DNA from 3 places in the Paenibacillus sp. HWE-109 genome. Region 3 is predicted to be linked to each of the others. Evidence: riboswitches for the same ligand, from Rfam matches in the RefSeq annotation. Region 3 holds a riboswitch; each other region holds the start of a gene.
What was found. Region 3 has a riboswitch for cobalamin ahead of LOZ80_RS01635 (ABC transporter substrate-binding protein). Riboswitches for the same ligand answer to the same signal wherever they lie in the genome.

Region 1: linked by a shared signal. The riboswitch ahead of LOZ80_RS23945 (ABC transporter substrate-binding protein) and the one ahead of LOZ80_RS01635 (ABC transporter substrate-binding protein) in region 3 are both predicted to bind cobalamin.
Region 2: linked by a shared signal. The riboswitch ahead of cobJ (precorrin-3B C(17)-methyltransferase) and the one ahead of LOZ80_RS01635 (ABC transporter substrate-binding protein) in region 3 are both predicted to bind cobalamin.

Annotation. Positions count from the first base shown of each region.
Region 1 is NZ_CP091881.1:5,625,807-5,631,922, forward strand. Features, by position in the region: gene LOZ80_RS23935 (ABC transporter ATP-binding protein) at 1-296, opposite strand, end outside; gene LOZ80_RS23940 (FecCD family ABC transporter permease) at 302-1,339, opposite strand; gene LOZ80_RS23945 (ABC transporter substrate-binding protein) at 1,340-2,350, opposite strand; cobalamin riboswitch at 2,518-2,669, opposite strand; gene LOZ80_RS23950 (hypothetical protein) at 2,702-3,229, opposite strand; gene LOZ80_RS23955 (aspartyl-phosphate phosphatase Spo0E family protein) at 3,291-3,557, opposite strand; gene LOZ80_RS23960 (aminotransferase class I/II-fold pyridoxal phosphate-dependent enzyme) at 3,625-4,830, opposite strand; gene LOZ80_RS23965 (Lrp/AsnC family transcriptional regulator) at 4,846-5,337, opposite strand; gene LOZ80_RS23970 (hypothetical protein) at 5,528-5,818, opposite strand.
Region 2 is NZ_CP091881.1:4,149,949-4,156,064, reverse strand. Features, by position in the region: gene LOZ80_RS17910 (XRE family transcriptional regulator) at 192-398, shown strand; gene LOZ80_RS17905 (YjcZ family sporulation protein) at 521-613, opposite strand; gene LOZ80_RS17900 (MBL fold metallo-hydrolase) at 975-1,931, shown strand; gene LOZ80_RS17895 (SRPBCC family protein) at 1,939-2,406, shown strand; gene LOZ80_RS17890 (hypothetical protein) at 2,486-2,911, shown strand; gene LOZ80_RS17885 (guanylate kinase) at 2,962-3,537, opposite strand; gene LOZ80_RS17880 (hypothetical protein) at 3,706-3,936, shown strand; cobalamin riboswitch at 3,985-4,191, shown strand; gene cobJ (precorrin-3B C(17)-methyltransferase) at 4,331-6,031, shown strand; gene LOZ80_RS17870 (sirohydrochlorin chelatase) at 6,051-6,116, shown strand, end outside.
Region 3 is NZ_CP091881.1:362,225-368,340, reverse strand. Features, by position in the region: gene LOZ80_RS01645 (dipeptide/oligopeptide/nickel ABC transporter permease/ATP-binding protein) at 1-993, opposite strand, end outside; gene nikB (nickel ABC transporter permease) at 986-1,954, opposite strand; gene LOZ80_RS01635 (ABC transporter substrate-binding protein) at 1,951-3,528, opposite strand; cobalamin riboswitch at 4,006-4,211, opposite strand; gene LOZ80_RS39100 (hypothetical protein) at 4,311-4,442, opposite strand; gene LOZ80_RS01630 (DUF4023 family protein) at 4,571-4,684, opposite strand; gene LOZ80_RS01625 (hypothetical protein) at 4,731-5,087, opposite strand; gene asnB (asparagine synthase (glutamine-hydrolyzing)) at 5,266-6,116, shown strand, end outside.

The DNA.
Region 1 (6,116 bases), 3.8 Mb from region 3:
CCCATCTCCACCACTTCACGAACCGTAAAGCCTACCGGAGGAAGCGCATCCTGCTGCAGCACAGCGAGCCATCTAGCCAATTCTTTGCGGGAAAAAGCTGACGCTTCTCGTCCATCCAACTGGACTTTCCCGGATTTCACTGGATCTATGCCGGATAAAAGTCGAAGCAGCGTCGACTTCCCGCTTCCATTGGGTCCGATAATGCCAAAAAACTCGCCTTGCTTGACCTCGAAGGTAATCTTCTCCAGCACTTGCTGCTCCAAGAAACTTTGCGAAAGGTGCTCCACTTTAATCATGTTGATCAACCTCTTAACGTTTTCTTATCCTTATGTAGCAAATACGCAAAAAACGGGGCGCCCAAGAAGGCCGTAATGACACCCAATGGAATTTCGGTTGGACTTAATACCGTGCGAGCCATCGTATCCGCCCACAGAACGTAGATCCCTCCGCCAATCGCGGATAAAGGAATAATCAAGCGATAATCAGGTCCTACAACCAATCGGACCAAATGCGGAACGATGAGACCGACAAATCCAATAACACCAGCAACCGAAACGGCAGCTGCCGTCAAGAAAGTAGCCACGACCAGTACGACTAACTTGGTCCGCTCGACATTGACGCCTAGATGTGACGCTTGCCGCTCCCCCAAAGCGAGCAAATTCAAAGAACGTGCATAGCCCAAAAGCACAATAATGCCAATAAGCAAATAGGGTGTAATGATGTAAATATACGACCAGCCGCGCATCGCCAGGCTGCCCATTAGCCAAAAAACGATTTCATTGATCACCTGTTTGGAAATCGAAACCATGAACGATACGATGGCCCCCAGGAAGGCCTGCATAACAACGCCTGACAAGATCAACGTTTCCATTTTGAGCTTTCCTTCGATTTGAGCGAGCTTCAGAACTAGAAATAAGGAAAGAAGTCCGGTAATGAAAGCAACAATCGGAATCGACCATTGTCCAAACCACGCCATCTGCAGCCCAAAATAGATGAGGAAAGCAGCGCCAACCGATGCCCCAGACGATACCCCGAGCGCATACGGATCTGCCAAGGGATTTCGCAAAACACCTTGAAAAGCCGCACCCGCGATAGACAGCGCCGCACCCACCAGAATGCCGAGCAAGACGCGAGGAAATCGCACTTTATTAATAATTTGCTCTGCTGATTGCTGCCAGTTCGCGTCGATATAGTCGCCAAGCCATGGGATATGCTTGCCCAGAATTCCTGCGATTTGCAAGACAGGCAGATTCGCTGTTCCCAGTGATAAACTCACCAGAATAGAAAGAAGAAGGAGTATAACTCCTACTCCTCCCCATAGCACTAATTTTCTTTTCATTTATTTCACCAGTTCGGGATAAATGCCTTTAGCCATTTGAAGCAGTCCGTCTGTCAATCGAGGTCCCGGGCGGCTCAGCATATTTTGATCAAGGCCGATCACTTGCTTGTTCTTCACGGCTTCGATCGTATCCCAGCCACTGCGCGTACGGATGATTTCGTCCAGTGATTTCTTGCTCTTCGTATCGATAACGCCGTTAGCAAATAAAATAACAGCCGGGTTTTGCTGAATGATCTTCTCTTCGCTGATTTGATACCAGCCTTTTCCATCTCCAGCTACATTGATGCCGCCTGATAGCTTAATCAACTCGTCCATGAATTCTCCGCTGCCCACAGTCCAGCCCGGGCTGAATTCAATGTAGACCTTCTTCTTGTTCTCTTGCTTCACATCTTTGACGGCGTCGACAACCTTTTGACGGTCTGCCTTCATTTTGGCAACAATTTTCTCCGCTTGCTCTTGGTGATCTGTAATCAGTCCATAAGTTTGAATGTTCACAATCACATCATCCAGCGTTTTAGGCTCTACTTTGAAAATGTTAACATTTAATGCGCGAAGCTGCTCCACCGTATCTACTTTCATCGAAACCCCTGTAAACACAATATTCGCATTGGAGGCAATCAGCGCTTCTTGGTTAGGTTTCGTGATACTGCCTAATTTGGGCTTGGTTTTTGCCGCATCCGGGTAATCATCAAAATCCGAGACACCTACGATGTTAGCTTCCAAACCTAGAGCAAACAGCGCCTCGGTTTCTGCCGGTGATACGGATGCAATCTTCTCAGGCGCTTTCTCAAACGTAAACTCTTTGCCTGTTGCATCTTTAATCTTCAGTGGATAAACGGTCTTCTTCGCTGCTGCCGGTGTTGTTGTCACCGTTGGCGCTTTAGTCCCCTCGCCGCCCAGCTTCGATGGATTCGTTATTTCTGCTTCTTTCTTCCCACAGGCTGCTAAACTGACTGCCGTTGCTAACGCAACTGTAAGAATCAGCGCTTTTTTGACGAACTTCTTTTCCATTATCATTAACCCTCTCTCTTTGTGCTTGATTTCGATTGATCCTAGCCGGTTTGAGCCTAACAAAAAAGCCCCCTGTTCCTGAAGGAACAGAGGGACGATAAATCGCGGTGTTCAGCAACTTGACGTTTGCTTCCTGATTTAACGCGATCCTTTTCCTCGAAGGATGTCGTAAAAAGGCTCCATGGGCAGGTATCCTGACTTTCCACCTATCGCTTGCGTGGATTACAGTGGCGGGACCGTGCCGGACTTCAACCGGCTTCCCTTTTAAGCAGACAAGCTTAGGAATAAGCTTGCCAGCACCTATGGCGGCGTATTTGACTATCAATCTCTTTGTCGATTATAGACTTCTTGTTACTTTTGTGCAATCACTTTGAGCACTTGCTTGGCTTCATTCAGCTTTGGCGCATTCTGAGGAATGAACGCTACCAACCCTTTTCCTTCAAAACCTTGCTCTTTCATCCACTTGTTTCCTGTAAGCGGAATTCCGTATAAATGCTTTTCGGACGGCTTGCCTTCTTCTTTGATTTCGACAACCCCATCCGGGTAATCCTCCGGTTTAATCGTTTCATCCAAGGACACGAATCCTGCTTGATTACTGAGAGATTTAAACTGGTCGTCCCCAAGAATGAAGATGCCATTGCCGCCGGCAGCCAATTCTACAATCATTTTCTCCAAAGAGAAAATAGGGGAACTAACAACCTTGACCGTAGGGGTCTCGCCCACCTTGGATTTCAGCGAAACTTCCAATTTCTCCGCTGCTTCACTCGGGAACCCGCTTGATCCCATAATAAAAATAGAAACATCTGGCTTAGGTCCACCACATCCTGCCAGCAGTACCATAAGTCCAACCATCATAACCAATAGCCATTTCGCTTTCATGTTGTGAACGTACCTCCGTATGTGATCTATATCCTTCTGTAGTCGCGAGAAAAGTCGGTTTTCACCGACTTTTCTTCCCGTTGTTCATATATTCATTTATTCTTTGGTCTAGGATTGTACTCAATTCGACGACAGATTCAGAGGTCATTTCTTCCCCATCGAGAACCAACTGTTCCAGCTTACGTCGTAAAGAATGAATCTCTTCTTCGAGTAAGATGAGGGAATTCCGCTTCTTCGCACGCTTAGTCAACCAACGCTTTCCGAAATCTTGTTCACGAATTTGAATATGTTTCTGATAGGTTGATAGTTGGTATTCCATAAAAGCCATGCTCATCCCTCCCTACTACAAGAATACCAGTTTTCTGACATAATGAACATATCTATTACTTAACAATTTACAATTTTCTCAAAAATTTTCCAATGCGTTCTAACGCTTCATTAAGTTGAGAAACACTGTATGCATAAGAGCAGCGCAAGAAGCCTTCGCCTCCTAAGCCAAACACATCTCCAGGTACCGCTGCGACCTTTGCTTCAAACAACAATTTTTGCGCAAATTCATCCGAGGTCAGCCCTGTTGCGACAATACTTGGGAAGGCATAGAACGCGCCTTGCGGTTCATGGCACTCTAAGCCAATCTCGCGAAACCCTTTGACAATCAACCGTCTGCGCTGGTTATAGGACTCTATCATACGATCTTTCTCTTCCAAACCATTGGTCAGCGCCTCATGTGCTGCAACCTGGCCCATGACTGGTGCGCACATCACCGTATATTGGTGAATTTTGGTCATAGCCGATATTAGTTCTGAATGGCCGCAAGCGTACCCCATCCGCCAACCTGTCATTGCGAATGCTTTGGAAAAGCCGCTAACCAGAATGGTCCGATCTTTCATTCCCGGTACAGCTGCGAAACTTACGTGCTTCTGTCCATATGTTAATTCGGCATAAATTTCATCCGAAATCACGATCAAATCATTTTCTTCCACCACTTTAGCAATCGGGAGCCAATCTTCATAAGTCATGATACCGCCAGTAGGATTGCTTGGGTAACAAAGAATTAAAATTTTGGAACGTGGCGTAATAACATCGCGCAAAGCTTTCTCCGTAAGCTTGAATTGATCCTTGGCGAAAGTTTCAATGCCTACTGGAACACCGCCACTAATACTCGTAATAGGTGAATATGAAATGTAGCAAGGCTCCGGAATAAGAATCTCGTCCCCTGGCGTAACCAAAGCGCGCAGTGCCAAGTCAATCGCTTCGCTGCCGCCTACTGTAACAAGCACTTCGTTGGAAGGCTCATACTTCACTTTGAACGAGGTGTGCAAATAATCGGCAATCGCTTCACGAAGCTCTGGAATCCCGGAGTTTGGCGTATATTTGGTTCGGCCGCGCTCAAGGGAATACACGGCAGCTTCACGCACATGCCACGGTGTTGAAAAGTCAGGCTCCCCTACACCAAGCGAAATAATATCATCCTTGCTGTTGCTTACCAAATCAAAAAACTTGCGAATCCCGGATGGCTTGATCTCACGTACGGCAGGAGCCAGGTAGTCCTGCATGGATTTGACCTTGTTCGGCTGGATCGTTGTCTCATCTTTGATCATGACGTTCCCTCTTCCTTACGGCGAAACGAGCATACGGTGATCATCAGCCTGATCCTCGAATATAATGCCGTCTTGTTTGTATTTTTTTAATATGAAATTTGTTTTTGTAGAAAGCACACGGTCGATTGGTGACAATTTATTCGAAACAAAAGAGGCTACTTGCTTCAGGGAGTTGCCCTCAATTTCAACAAGCAAGTCATAAGCACCTGACATCAAGTAGACGGATTTGACTTCCGGATATAGGTAAATCCGTTCCGCGATGGCATCGAAGCCGCGTCCGCGTTCCGGTGTAATTTGCACTTCAATTAGGGCGGTAACCTTTTCGTCATCTACTTTACTCCAGTTCACCACTGTCGCATATTTGACGATGACCTTATCCGCTTCCATCTCGCTTATCGCTCGCGCCACTTCGTCCTCCGCCGTTCCTAGCATTGTGGCGATAAGATCCGCGCTTCGGCGGGCGTCTTCTTTCATTAGTTCGAGAATTTTAAGCTTCAAAGTATCCATGGTTAAACCTACCTTTCTGAAATTTGGGTTTGCGGTTCATCCTTTCATCTTACAATGAATTGGCATCGCAATTCAATTACTGAGCCTGTCTAAATACCAGATTATTTTTGTATAACCAAAATATCCATTCGCAAACGACAAAAAGACCGCCCTGATCGCTAGGCAGCCCGTCATTTCATGGGATATAAGATCATTTGTGAACCAAACGGAGCTTCAGCTCGGCTTGCAGCAGTTTGTTGACCATCGTTTCAATTTCACGGTGACCATACGTAGGACGCACATGGATAATAGCTGTCTCGGAACAGTACCCAATTCCAACTAGTGTATCCTCATCATAGACTGAAATGACATTGTGAGAGTGGAGTTCCTGCCAATTCACAGACATTTGCGACCCTAGGTTTATGCATTCCTCTGTATATGTCTGTATAAAGTTATCCAGTTGACTTCCCTCTGGGAACGAATTGATATACGCTAGTTTCACGCTGAATCCACCTTTCATCTGAAAACCTCTTACACTTATAATTATACTCAATAATGAATTTTTATTCAACATTTATAGAAAAATGTTTTGAATAGCCACGCGCGCACATCATTCGCATGTTCACAATTAGTTCATCTGCGTTCTGCGTGGGGTCATGTCACGGGGTGCCGCGATGTTGGATGCCAGGTCTTCACACGGAATGGGATGCAGGTACTCAACTACATAAGGCACGCGGATGCTGGTGCTAAGAGGCAATGCCAAATAGGCTGACTCAAAAAGCTTACAAACCTTGAGAGCA
Region 2 (6,116 bases), 3.8 Mb from region 3:
TGACAAAGGAGTAGAATAAGGTTATTCACAATTTGGACATAATAGATAGGAGTGATGGTTGTGAAAATGTTCAAAAATTTTCTGCAAGGTTTCTTTTTCGCTTTTGTCTCCATTGGTGCGCTTCCTTTTTTACTCGTCAAAAGCTTTCTTGAAAATTATTTCTAAGGGACGGATGGAGGCTGCGCTGCACAATGAAATATGAGCTCGGTCGGTGCTTGCTGAATGATCGGCTTCATGAGTCCGGCATGACCGTTCAGGAACTTGCGCAGACATTGCAAACAAAGCCAGAGAAGCTGGTTGATTTTATCGACAACAAAAGAATCATGCCGTTGAAATCGGCTATCCAAATTGCGGCAACCTTACGATGTGAGGTTACCCAGTTATATGAACTGATCTAAATCCGGATGGATAGATATAGGCAATAGCAAGAGCACTCTGATCATCAGAGCGCTCTTTTCTTGTTTTTGTATGTGAAAAAGCCGCCTATTAGAATAGGCAGCCCTTTCTGTACAGTTTGGAATTACCAAACAAATGCACTAGTGATGATAACTAATAAGATGAAAAGTACCAAAATAGCTGCTGAAGAATTATAACCGCCAGTTCCACAACTCATCCGAATCAACCTCCAAGTTTGAAATGGTTTGTGTTTCGAGATAGCTTATGACTATTTTGAAGGAATGCTTGGGCGCAGTGATGGATTGTGCTATTGTCCCGATTGCCGAAGAATTTTGGAACCATACGATGAAAATTTACGTTATTACATCTAGTCAATTTATTTTTGTATATCGGCATTGGAAAAATAAAAGACTAATTCACAAAAGATCAGCTTGGAGGCCGCGAAGGTGTTATTGACTTGGATTGTTATTGTTGCAGTAGTTGTGATTTCGGTCATTATTTTTATGAATGTGTACCCGCAGTTTGGGCGAAAACCCTCACAGGTGAAAATTCAGGAGTTAACGGGTTCGCCACAGTATATCAACGGGAAGTTCCAAAATCCTGTGCCTACGATGATGGATACGAGCCTGAAGACATCATTAAGCATTTTGCGTGATTTTTCGAAAAGCAGTCCGAATCGGCGCCCTGCGAGTCCGCCTGGTATGGATGTGCCTTCTTTCGAGATAGATAGGGAAACGAAGGTCACATGGTTTGGGCACTCGGCGTCGCTTCTAACCATTGACGGGAAAACACTGCTCTTGGACCCGATGTTCGGGCGGGCTCCTTCGCCTTTCCCTTGGTTCGGCAAAGGCAGATATAGCGGCGGATTGCCTTTTGAAATTGCTGAATTACCGGAGATTGATGCTGTTCTGCTATCCCATGATCATTATGATCATTTGGATTATGGATCGATTATGAAATTAAAGCATAAGGTGAAACATTTTCTGGTACCACTGGGTGTTGGCGGCCATTTGATTCGTTGGGGCATCAAAGCTGAATCAATTGCCGAGTATGACTGGTGGGATGAGTTGACTTTCGAAGGTCTTAAGCTGGCTTGTACACCGGCAACCCACTTCTCGGGTAGAAGCTTAACTGACCGCGGCGCTACGTTGTGGTGTTCGTGGGTAATTCAAGGCCAGAAGTCGAAAGTATTCTTCAGTGGCGACAGTGGGTATGCACCACATTTTAAAGAGATAGGTAACAAATATGGTCCGTTCGATCTGACATTAATGGAATGCGGTCAATATGATAAACGCTGGTCGGATATTCATATGATGCCGGAAGAAACCGTTCAAGCGCATCTGGATGTAAAAGGGAAGCTGCTGATTCCGATACATTGGGGAGCCTTCACGCTGGCGGTTCACGATTGGAACGATTCGGTGTCTCGAGCCGTCAGAGCAGCGTATGAGAGCGATGTTGCGATTGCAACTCCCAGAATAGGTCAAACCATACACATACAAGCGGCAGAGTATCCGCAGGCGCCGTGGTGGAGATAAGGATTCTATGCCGTTAATTAAGCAAGAATTACTGATCCATGCGCCGATTGATGTGGTCTTTGATTTAACGCGGAGCATCGATATCCATGAGGCGTCGACCTCCCAAACGAAGGAGAAAGCGATAGCAGGCAGGACGCGTGGTTTCATTGAACTCGGCGAGACAGTCACCTGGGAAGCCGTTCATTTAGGCGTCAAACAGCAGTTGACGGTTCAAATAACGGAAATGGAGAAACCAACATATTTTGTCGATGAAATGGTGCGGGGAGCGTTCCAAAGGTTCCGGCATTCCCACCACTTTTATGCGGAGGAGCAAGGAACACGTATCGTCGATACGTTCGATTATACCTCACCTTATGGCGTATTGGGGAAGCTGGCTGATTGGTTGTTCCTGGAGCGATATATGGCTAATTTCCTGAGCAAGCGCAACCAGTTTATCAAGGGCCAAGCGGAGGATTTAGCGAAGGTAACTCGTTGAGAACTGGATACTCAGACAGTCACATGGTATTATGGATTAGGTTGGGAGTTCGAAATGAATCAGGAGCGAAGAAAAATCTATGGCTGAACAAAAAAGTGAAAGAAAATTTCATTTCATGGGTGTACTGCTTGGAGTAGCCGTTGATAATCTAGGAACTTATATATCGACTGCATTATTTGGTAGTATATATTTTGCAGGACGCCCTGTGAATGAAGAAGCGATAAAAGCAATCTATTCGAATATTGGATTATTGCTTATCTTAATGATCATGGGTCTGTTTTGGTCATTTTTCGGAGGGTTCATCGCGGCAAAGGTAGCAAAACGAGCCGAATATTTCAATGCAGCTATTATCGGTGTTATCGGGGCTGCAATTGGTTTTGATTCGATGCTGACGGATCATGGGGTTCCCTTGTGGTTCGAATTGATTGGCTTTGTTGTCATTATTCCAATTTCGTTGTTAGGCGGCTATGTAGCCTTGAAAAGAAAAAAGGCACCATTAAAGTAAAAAAAGAGACTCGGAATTGATTCCGGGTCTCTTGTCTTTAAATCGCTGAGTCAGCTTGTTGTCGTAGGCATATGGGCGAGCATCGTTGCTTTCACTTTGTTGATTGTTTCTTGCAGATCCATGTTTTCAAATACATGCTCGCAGTCTTTGCGATAGGAGACTTCCTCTATGTAATGATTCATATAGTGATCGATGACGTCTGTCGAGGTATTGTGGGCGAGCAGGCGTTCCATGATGGTTTGTTTGTTCACATAGATGAATAAGCGCACCGCACGTTCTCCATAAATGTACTTGAAGCGGTTGGCGGCGTAACGATTAACAATGACATAAATCATTCCGTTTTTGCGCAGGGATTCATCGATGTCGGCTTTCTTAATACCGTAGAAATTTCCGTCAATTTCGGCGGTTTGAAAGAACTCACCAGCAATATCACTTTCAATAAAAGCGTTCCGCGTAGTGAAGTTGTAGTCCTTGCCGTTGATTTCCTTCGGTCTTGGTGTGCGGGTCGTATACGAAACAACGGACGAGAAGCCAAGTTCTTGGGCAATGCGGTGGGCAATGGTTTTGCGACCCGAACCGCTTGTACCGGTAAACACAAACACCAACCCATTGTCATGACTACTCATATCAATTCCTCCTTCATGATTGAAATGAAAGCGATATCTTGATAGTTTTATTATAGTATGAAAATTCAGAAAATTAAAGAAATACTTTTGAAAAAGAAGAGAATGTTTAGCAGTGATGTATCGTATACTAAATAGGAATAGATTGTTTCATAGAAAGGAAATTAAAGAATGCCCAAATATGCGAATGCAAGTGCGGAAGCTACGGCTTTTTTGAGTGAGCGAACAGGCAGCAGCCAGTTAGAGTGTTTCACTTATATTGATCCGGAACAAGCGGAAAACAGCTTTTTTATTGTAAAAACAAGCAATAAAGTTATTCATGTCTCTTTCGCAGAAATTAACTTTGATCCTACAAATTATCGGAGTTTACTAGAGGGTTTGTATCGTTCAATCTATGAATAAGTAAAGTACGTGACAAAGCCTATCAATAGATGATAGGATGATTCTAATTGCATATCAATGGATTTAGGTGCTGTATGTCTCCATTTGCATATAGTTTAAAAGGGAAGACCGGTGAAAAACCGGCACGGACCCGCCACTGTAATAATCAAGCCGTGCAATAACGGCAGCTCCTTGCAGCAAGTCACTGGGCATATACCTGGGAAGACGCAAGCAGTTGATTAAAGTCAGGAAACCTGCCTAAATCAACAACACAATAACCTACGAGGACTTAGGCCGTGTTAGAGAGCGGTTACTCCTGTTTCATTGACTTGTAGTAATTTACCAAGCATTTCTAACATGTCTCATGTTGGAAATGCTTTTTTTTAGCTTAATTAGGGAGAAAGGGTGATCCGAAATGGCAGGAAAATTGCTCATTATTGGCTTTGGCCCAGGGAGCTTTGAACATATTACCAAACGCGCAAGGGAAGCCATTCAAGAGAGTGAAATCATCATTGGTTATAACACCTATGTTGATTTGATTGCCGGCTTATTGTCGGAGCAGCAGGTTGTCCGGACGGGGATGACGGAAGAAGTCAGTCGTGCTCAGGAAGCTGTCAGACAAGCTAAACTAGGCAAGAAAGTAGCTGTCATCTCGAGTGGAGACGCCGGCGTATACGGGATGGCCGGGCTAGTGTATGAAGTGCTAATGGAGCAAGGGTGGAAACGTGAAGGCGGCGTAGAGGTTGAAGTCATACCGGGGATTTCGGCAGTACACTCTTCCGGTTCCCTGCTGGGAGCTCCTATTATGCATGATTCTTGTACAATTAGTTTAAGTGATCATCTGACACCATGGGAGTTAATTGCGAAGCGGGTAGAAGCCGCGGGAATGGCCGATTTCGTGATCGCGCTGTATAACCCTCGGAGTGGCAGGAGAACCAGGCAAATTGTGGAGACCCAGCGAATTTTGTTGAAATACCGTTCCCCGCTTACACCGGTTGGCATTGTGAAAAGCGCGTATCGCGATCGCCAGCATACGGTTGTGACAACTCTCGAAGACATGCTGAATCATGATATCGGCATGCTGACCACGATTATTATCGGGAATTCTGCGACCAAGTTATATGAAGGTCTCATGATTACACCCCGCGGTTATCAGCGGAAATATACCTTAAGCGCAGAAACGCAGCCTCTGAAACCTCATCAAAGATTGAAGTCGGAAGCAGAGCCGTGGGCATTGGAGCAATTGGAAGATGAAGCGGATTTCGATGAGTCCTTCGAAGCTTATGATGAAGAAGGCGAGCTTATTGAAGAAGATGAGTCTGTAGACAATGCTGAGCCAGCGCTGCTCAAGTCATCACCACAAGCGCAATCCAGCAATTCCTTGCAATTGGCGATGGAAGCATTGCAGTTGGTCTCACAAGGGAAGGATAGTCCGGCTTTGGCGTTCGACTCTAAGTTGATTGCGACACAAGCGATTTTTGAGTTTGCTGTCAGTCCTGGCATCGCGAATAAAAAAATGTCAGCTGCGCAGTTGTGCGCTCTTGGAGAGATTGTGGGAGACCGTGGGGATATTGAATATTCCCCGCATCATCAGTTGATCGTTCGCGTGCAAACCGATGATCCGAATCGAATTACTTCAGAGCTTAGCGCGCTTGGCTTGCTGTTGTCGCCCATCGGTGATGTTGCGCAAATAAAAGCATGTGATTTTTGCAATTTGGAGAAAGGCGACTCCATCCCGTATGCGGAAGCCATTCATAACCGAATCGGCAATTTGGAAGTACCCAAAGAATTGAAGATCGGTTTCAACGGCTGTGGGATGGCGTGTTATGGTGCTGTTCAGCAAGATATCGGCATTGTTTATCGCAAGGAGAAGTTCGATTTATTTCTTGGAGGTAAAACCGTCGGCAGGAATGCCCATGCTGCTCAGCCCGTAGCTGAAGGCATTGAGCCAAATGAACTGGTGGATTTGGTGACGCGAATTGTCGAGCGGTACAAGAAAGAAGGACATCCGAACGAGCGCTTTCATAAATTTTTCAAACGTGTCAAAGAGATTGAGGGATATCGCCACCAAGAAGCTGTAGGTTTCGTCATTGAAAATGCGCTTTGCGGCGATTAGGAATGGGAGGACATAAGAAATGAATGCAGTTCTATTTGTGGGGCATGGCAGCCGGGAAGAAGGCGGCAATGAAGAGGTTCGTCTG
Region 3 (6,116 bases):
AGAAGTGGCTGATTTGCCGTTCTCTTGCAGAGTAATCGTGACGCTGCGCATGTCTAAAATTGGAGCGCCCGACACTCCAGCAGCCCAAGGGGCAATCGGTGGAGGTGCTATGATTTTATGCAATCGTCTGCGCCCAAACAATTGCGGAACTGAAGGTTTGCGCGGTTCCAGTGCATCCTTCAAGATGTCGCCCAAATAATTGGCGGCTAATACGGTAAGCAAGATCGCCATGCCTGGGGCAATAAACAACCAAGGCGCTTCTTCCAGATAGGCTCTGCCTTCGTTCAGCATCGCCCCCCACTCCGGCTGCGGCGGCTTAATCCCCAGCCCCAGGAAGGACATCGAAGCGATGCTAAGCATGATACTCCCCATATCCAGCGTCACCAAGACCAGAATCGGTCCTGCCAAAGCGCCTAGAATATGCGTCCCGATAATTTTCCATGCGGGAATGCCCATAGCTCGAGCGGCCGTCACGTATCCATCCCCCCGGATCGATAGAACATAACTGCGAATCATACGGGCATACGAGGGCCAGGAGACAGCCGCGACAGCAATAAGCAAGCTGGGCAATCCTGCGCCTAGTAAAGTAGCGAGCGTTATTGCTAGAACCATTTGCGGAAAGGAGAAAAGAACGTCCATAATACGGGTCAGGACTGTATCCACCCAACCACCGAAATAGCCGGCAGCAAGTCCGACCAACAGACTTATGGAAATCACGATGCTCACCGCTAGGATGGAGGCTCCAATGGAATGGAGCCCGCCATACATCAACCTTGTCCACACATCTCTTCCGTAATTATCCGTTCCGAACCAGTGATCACTCGACGGGACAAGCAGAGAAGCCGAATAATTCACTTTGAGCGGATCTTGAACAGCGAACCAAGGGGCACCAAGCGAGACGATTAGAATTCCGATAAGGAGTACAAGCAGACCAAGTGCAATCGGATCTTTTTGAATAGCTGCAACTAATCTTTGGCGAAACCGCTTATCCACGCTGTCCCTCCTGCTCAACCCTTACTCGCGGATCAAGCCACCGATAGGCGATATCAACGAGAAGATTCAATGAAATGTACACGACAGCTATGAAGAGGACAAATGCCTGAATGACCGGATAATCGCGCCCTGTTATCGCATCCACCGCATAGCGGCCAATACCGGGCCACGCGTAGATGGTCTCCACGATAACGGAACCGCCGATCAATCCCCCCAGAACCAACCCAAAGGAGGTTAGAACAGGGAGCAGCGCATTGGGAAGCGCATGTTTCCCGATCATTTGCAGCCTCGAAAGACCCTTCGCTTCAGCCAGCAGCATATACCGCTGTGAGAATGCTTGCAGCATACTTGTCCGCAGCAATCGCGCGGTAATGGAGGAAAGTCCGATCCCAAGCGTAAGTGCAGGGAGAATCAGATGTTTCATATCGCCTCGTCCCATTGTCGGCAGCCAGCCGAATTTGACCGAGAAGCTATACATAAAGACGAGTCCCAAGAAGAAAGAAGGCACCGAAATCCCGATTAAAGCTATGAATCGACTGATATGATCCAGTGCTCTGCGATGAAACACTGCGCCAGCAATACCGGAAGGAATTGAGATCAGGATCATGACCACAAGGGCAGCAAGCGATAATTCGAGCGTGGCTGGGAAGCGGCTCATAAACTCATCCCAGATCGGTGTTCTGCTGCGAAAGGAAACACCTAAATTTCCTTGGACAATGTGCATAAGCCAATGTCCGTATTGGACCCAGAAGGGCTGATCCAGCCCAAGGCTCCTTTTCAGCTCACTTGCATCTTTCTCCAAATCAGTTAGATTCGAGCCAGGATCAAACATGCTGAGCAGCATGGTGCGAGCCGGGTCGCCGGGGATGAAACGCACAAGTGAAAAAACAAGCAGCGTTACACCTAGAAGGACAGGAACCGTCATCGCCAGCCGGATGCATAGATAACGTACTAATTTCATTGTGCGATATACATGGCCGGTGTGATTCTGGTCTTGAGGTTGTCATCTACACCTTGAACTTTTTTATTGTAGGCTGCGCCCCAACGCGTACTATTGTATAAATAAACAATCGGCACATCCTGCTGCACTTTCGTTTGAATTTGCTTTGCAAGTTCAGCCTGTTTCTTGCCATCGAACTCGGAAACCAAAACTTCCAACAGTTTATCTACTTCTGTATTGGAGTAGCCACCATAATTAGAAGCAATGCCTGTGTGGTAGTATGAATTTAATTGCCCTCCAACATCCCCAGTCGCACTTCCGCACGAACAATAGGTCGCAAGCTCAAAGTTGCCGTCCAGCATCATTTGATTGGATGCCGTCGTTTCTACAACGTTTAGTTCAACGGAAATCCCAACTTCTTTGAGCTGTGATTGCAGCGCAACCGCTAGCGGTTGAAAGACCGAATAAGTCAACATTTTATACTGCAGCTTCTGGCCATCTTTGGCACGAATGCCGTCAGAACCAGCTTTCCATCCTGCCTCATCCAATAATTGAGCCGCTTTGGCTTTATCCATTTCCGTGCTCGTTTCAATTGCATATGGGAGACCCGAAGGGAAGTGCCCTGTCGCTTTGGAAGCAAATCCGCGATTCACTCCATCGATCAGTTCCTTGCGATTCACAGCGAGGTTGATCGCTTGGCGCACTTTCGCATCCTGGAGGGATGGCACTTTCTTGATATTGAGCCACAGATTCGAGGTGCTGCCAACAGGAAAATAGGTTTGGAACTTGCTATCCTTTTCGTAGGAAACCCGTTGTTCCACTTCTACGTTCATATCTCCGTCTGCATCACCATTCTTCAGCGCAAGCAAACGAGCTTGACCATCCGTCCCGAGCCTTGATTCAAGGCGCTGCAGTTTAGGCTTGTCACCCCAGTAGCCTGGGAATGCTTCTGCAATCAACAGCTCGCCGGGCGTAAATTGAATGGGCTTCATAAATCCCGTTAAATCGGGCTCTTTATTGAACTTGTCACCGATTAAATCCGCTTGAGCCGCGTTATGTATGGCAAATGCAGCTAATTTAAAGATGAAAGAAGGATCCGGCTTAGGCGTCTGAATTTGCAGATGCGTAGCATCCTTCACAATGAATTGAACGCCGCCAAGTTGAGAAGGTCCGCGTTTATTCAGCTTCTGGTGACGTTCCAGAGCCGCTTTCACAGCGGCCGCATCCATCACGGCACCGCTCCAAAATTTGACGTTAGGCTGCAGCTCAACTTCCCACTGCGTCGGTTCTACGTTCTTCCACGATTTGGCTAGCCAAGGACGAATAGAGCCATCGTCATTCTGATACACAAGCGGTTCGGCGATGCCATCTGACGTAATTCGCTGAGCGTCAATATGGACAGGATCGAGCGAGCGAGGCATATTCAGTGTGACATATTTAAGCACTTGATCTTTGGCAGGGACTGCCGCATTTGCCGAAGATTTGGGCTGAGCAGATGCGCCAGCTTGACCATTGGAACTCGAACAGGCCGATAGAATCACAATCACGATAAGGAATAGAAATGAGACCAGCTTACTGGAATAGCGACTTAACATAGGGAATTGAACCTCCTGAGAATTGTTTAATCGTAATTATTACTATTATTATGAACTGGACATGAATTGTCAATACGAAAACCAGCTTCGCCACCCTGATAGATCCGTCTCTTCTTAGCGGCAAAACTTAGCAAGGGAACCAGGGGACGCTAATTAGGCAAAAAGTAGGCATGCGAGGGTCATAGCGGAACTACAGGGTCTTATTTCCACAAAAAGTTTCAAAATTCGCATAAAACAGCAAAATAACGTACTGTAGTTCCCTCAACCTCACGATACTGACACTTTTGGCTAGAATAGCACACCTCAGTTCCCTTACGTCCGCGCGAGGCAGCTGGAGTAACTCCGCGTTCACTCCAAAACAGATAACTCTTATACTTCTAAAAAAGGCGCCTCCCCTCTTTTAAAAAAAAGGGAAAGACGCCTATCGATGGTATGCGAATAGTTCATCTAACACCTCCCTATCTCCCGTAGGTACATTGTGTGCGTCAAAAATAGGCAGGTCTCCTGGCTTCAAGATCATCATCAAGCGTCTACCTTCCCAATCTACAGCGATCAGTGGCACCCTAGACGTTGACTCCTTTGTTACAGTGGCGGGACCGCGTCGGCTTCGAACCGATCTTCCCTTTTAAGCTTATCCTTGCAATAACTTGCCCAGGATAAACACCTATTTCCGTTATGAAATTACAAAGCTTGTTCCAACTCCTCCCCCATCTTACCGTAATGTCCATAGGCTTACAAGGAAAAAAGCCCCAACTCAAGGTTGGAGCTCTTCGAGATATGGTCTACACAGAAGGACGATTAGGCTGATGATGCCCCGGCTCAGTCGAGGTCAAATTCGATTGCACTTGCGAAGCTTGCTTCGAATTATCAATAGCACTTTGGTTCTTTTCCGTCATATTTTTCTTTTTGCTCATCGCTGCTGCTCCTCCTCTAAGTGAATTAGCCACTCGTTTAGTATGGATCCAACCTGCTTAAACCATGCAAAAAGCAAAAACCTGCAAGGCAATTTCCCTCGCAGGTTCTTGTTTGGTGCCACTCGACCTTAGTGTTTCTTGTGCGGCAAATTACTGCCGGGCTGCTTATCACCTTGTGTCCTGAAGTTCTTCTCGGCTTTCCTCTGCTTGTCATGCAGCTTGCTGATGAAATGACTATCCATGAGCATTCGCCTCCTGAAGAAAGAATGGCACTACATCTTTAGAATGTCACACTAGCTCCAAATTTAAACGCATGGCTAGATTAAGAATCGCCCCTCTGGCTTCGGCATCTGTTTTGACACGCTCGTACAGTTCCTCGAAGTTGCCGCGATTTTGCATAAATTCCGGCTCCGTCTTAATGGCGGTTTGCGTCCAGTTGATCAAGACATTTTCAGCTTGTGTAAGCTCATTGTAAGCACGATGCAAACCAACACGCTCAATGATGTCCTCCAACTCAGCTTGGCCTACTTCAGCCCCCGACTCTTTCAGTTCGGCAATTCGTTTATCCGCTTGATTGCTAATTTGCAAAAAATGTTCTCTGGAGGCCAAGTAATCAATTTGTGCTTTGGAATGTTTCTTTTTCATTGTCATCACCTTCGTCATTTAATATGTAAGAATTGGATTTATTGTAACAGTCCTGTTAGCAAAACACAAAATCCATCTTGTCAGCCATACCTATCCGGCTAGGGACAGACATTATATATCCCAAATTTGCATACCCTTTATCATCATGCTCTCTTCATAAAGAAAGGAAGGAACGTCTATGTGCGGAATAACGGGTTGGATAGATTGGCGGAAAGACTTGACCGGGTACCCGTCCATTCTAGAAAATATGACGGAAACACTCCATTTGCGTGGTCCCGATGCTTCAGGCACCTGGATTTCACAGCATTGCGCGCTTGGGCATCGTCGACTTAGTGTCATGGATCCGGAAAACGGCGCTCAGCCCATGGTTCGGAAACAAGGAGACTACACCTATACCATTGTATATAACGGCGAGCTTTACAACGCCCCTGAATTGAAAAAAGAGCTCGAGCTCCGTGGACATCAATTCCGCACGACCTGCGATACCGAGGTGTTGTTGGTTGCTTTTATTGAATGGGGGCGCGCTTGTGTTGACCGTTTGAATGGCATCTTTGCTTTTGCGGCCTGGAATGATCAGGAGCAATCCCTCTATCTGGTGCGAGATCGGCTTGGCGTAAAGCCGCTTTTTTATTCTCATCAGAATGGCGTTCTTCTATTCGGTTCAGAACCGAAATCCATCCTTGCACATCCGGACTTCAAGGCGGAAGTCGGGGCGGAAGGAATAGCCGAAATCTTCGCTGTCGGACCTGCACGCACGCCAGGGCATGGCATTTACCGCAATATGTCGGAACTCAAACCAGGACAATGCGCAGTGTTCGATCGCAACGGCTTGTCCATTCGCACATATTGGAAGCTGGAGAGCAAACCACATCCAGATGACATTGCGGCAACAGCCCTGCAAGTTCAGAATCTGCTCAATGACACATCCCAACGTCAATTGGCCTCCGATGTCCCCATCTGTACGCTGCTTTCCGGCGGACTCGATTCAAGCGCCTTGACGTCGCTGGCTGCCGCTCACTACAAAGATAG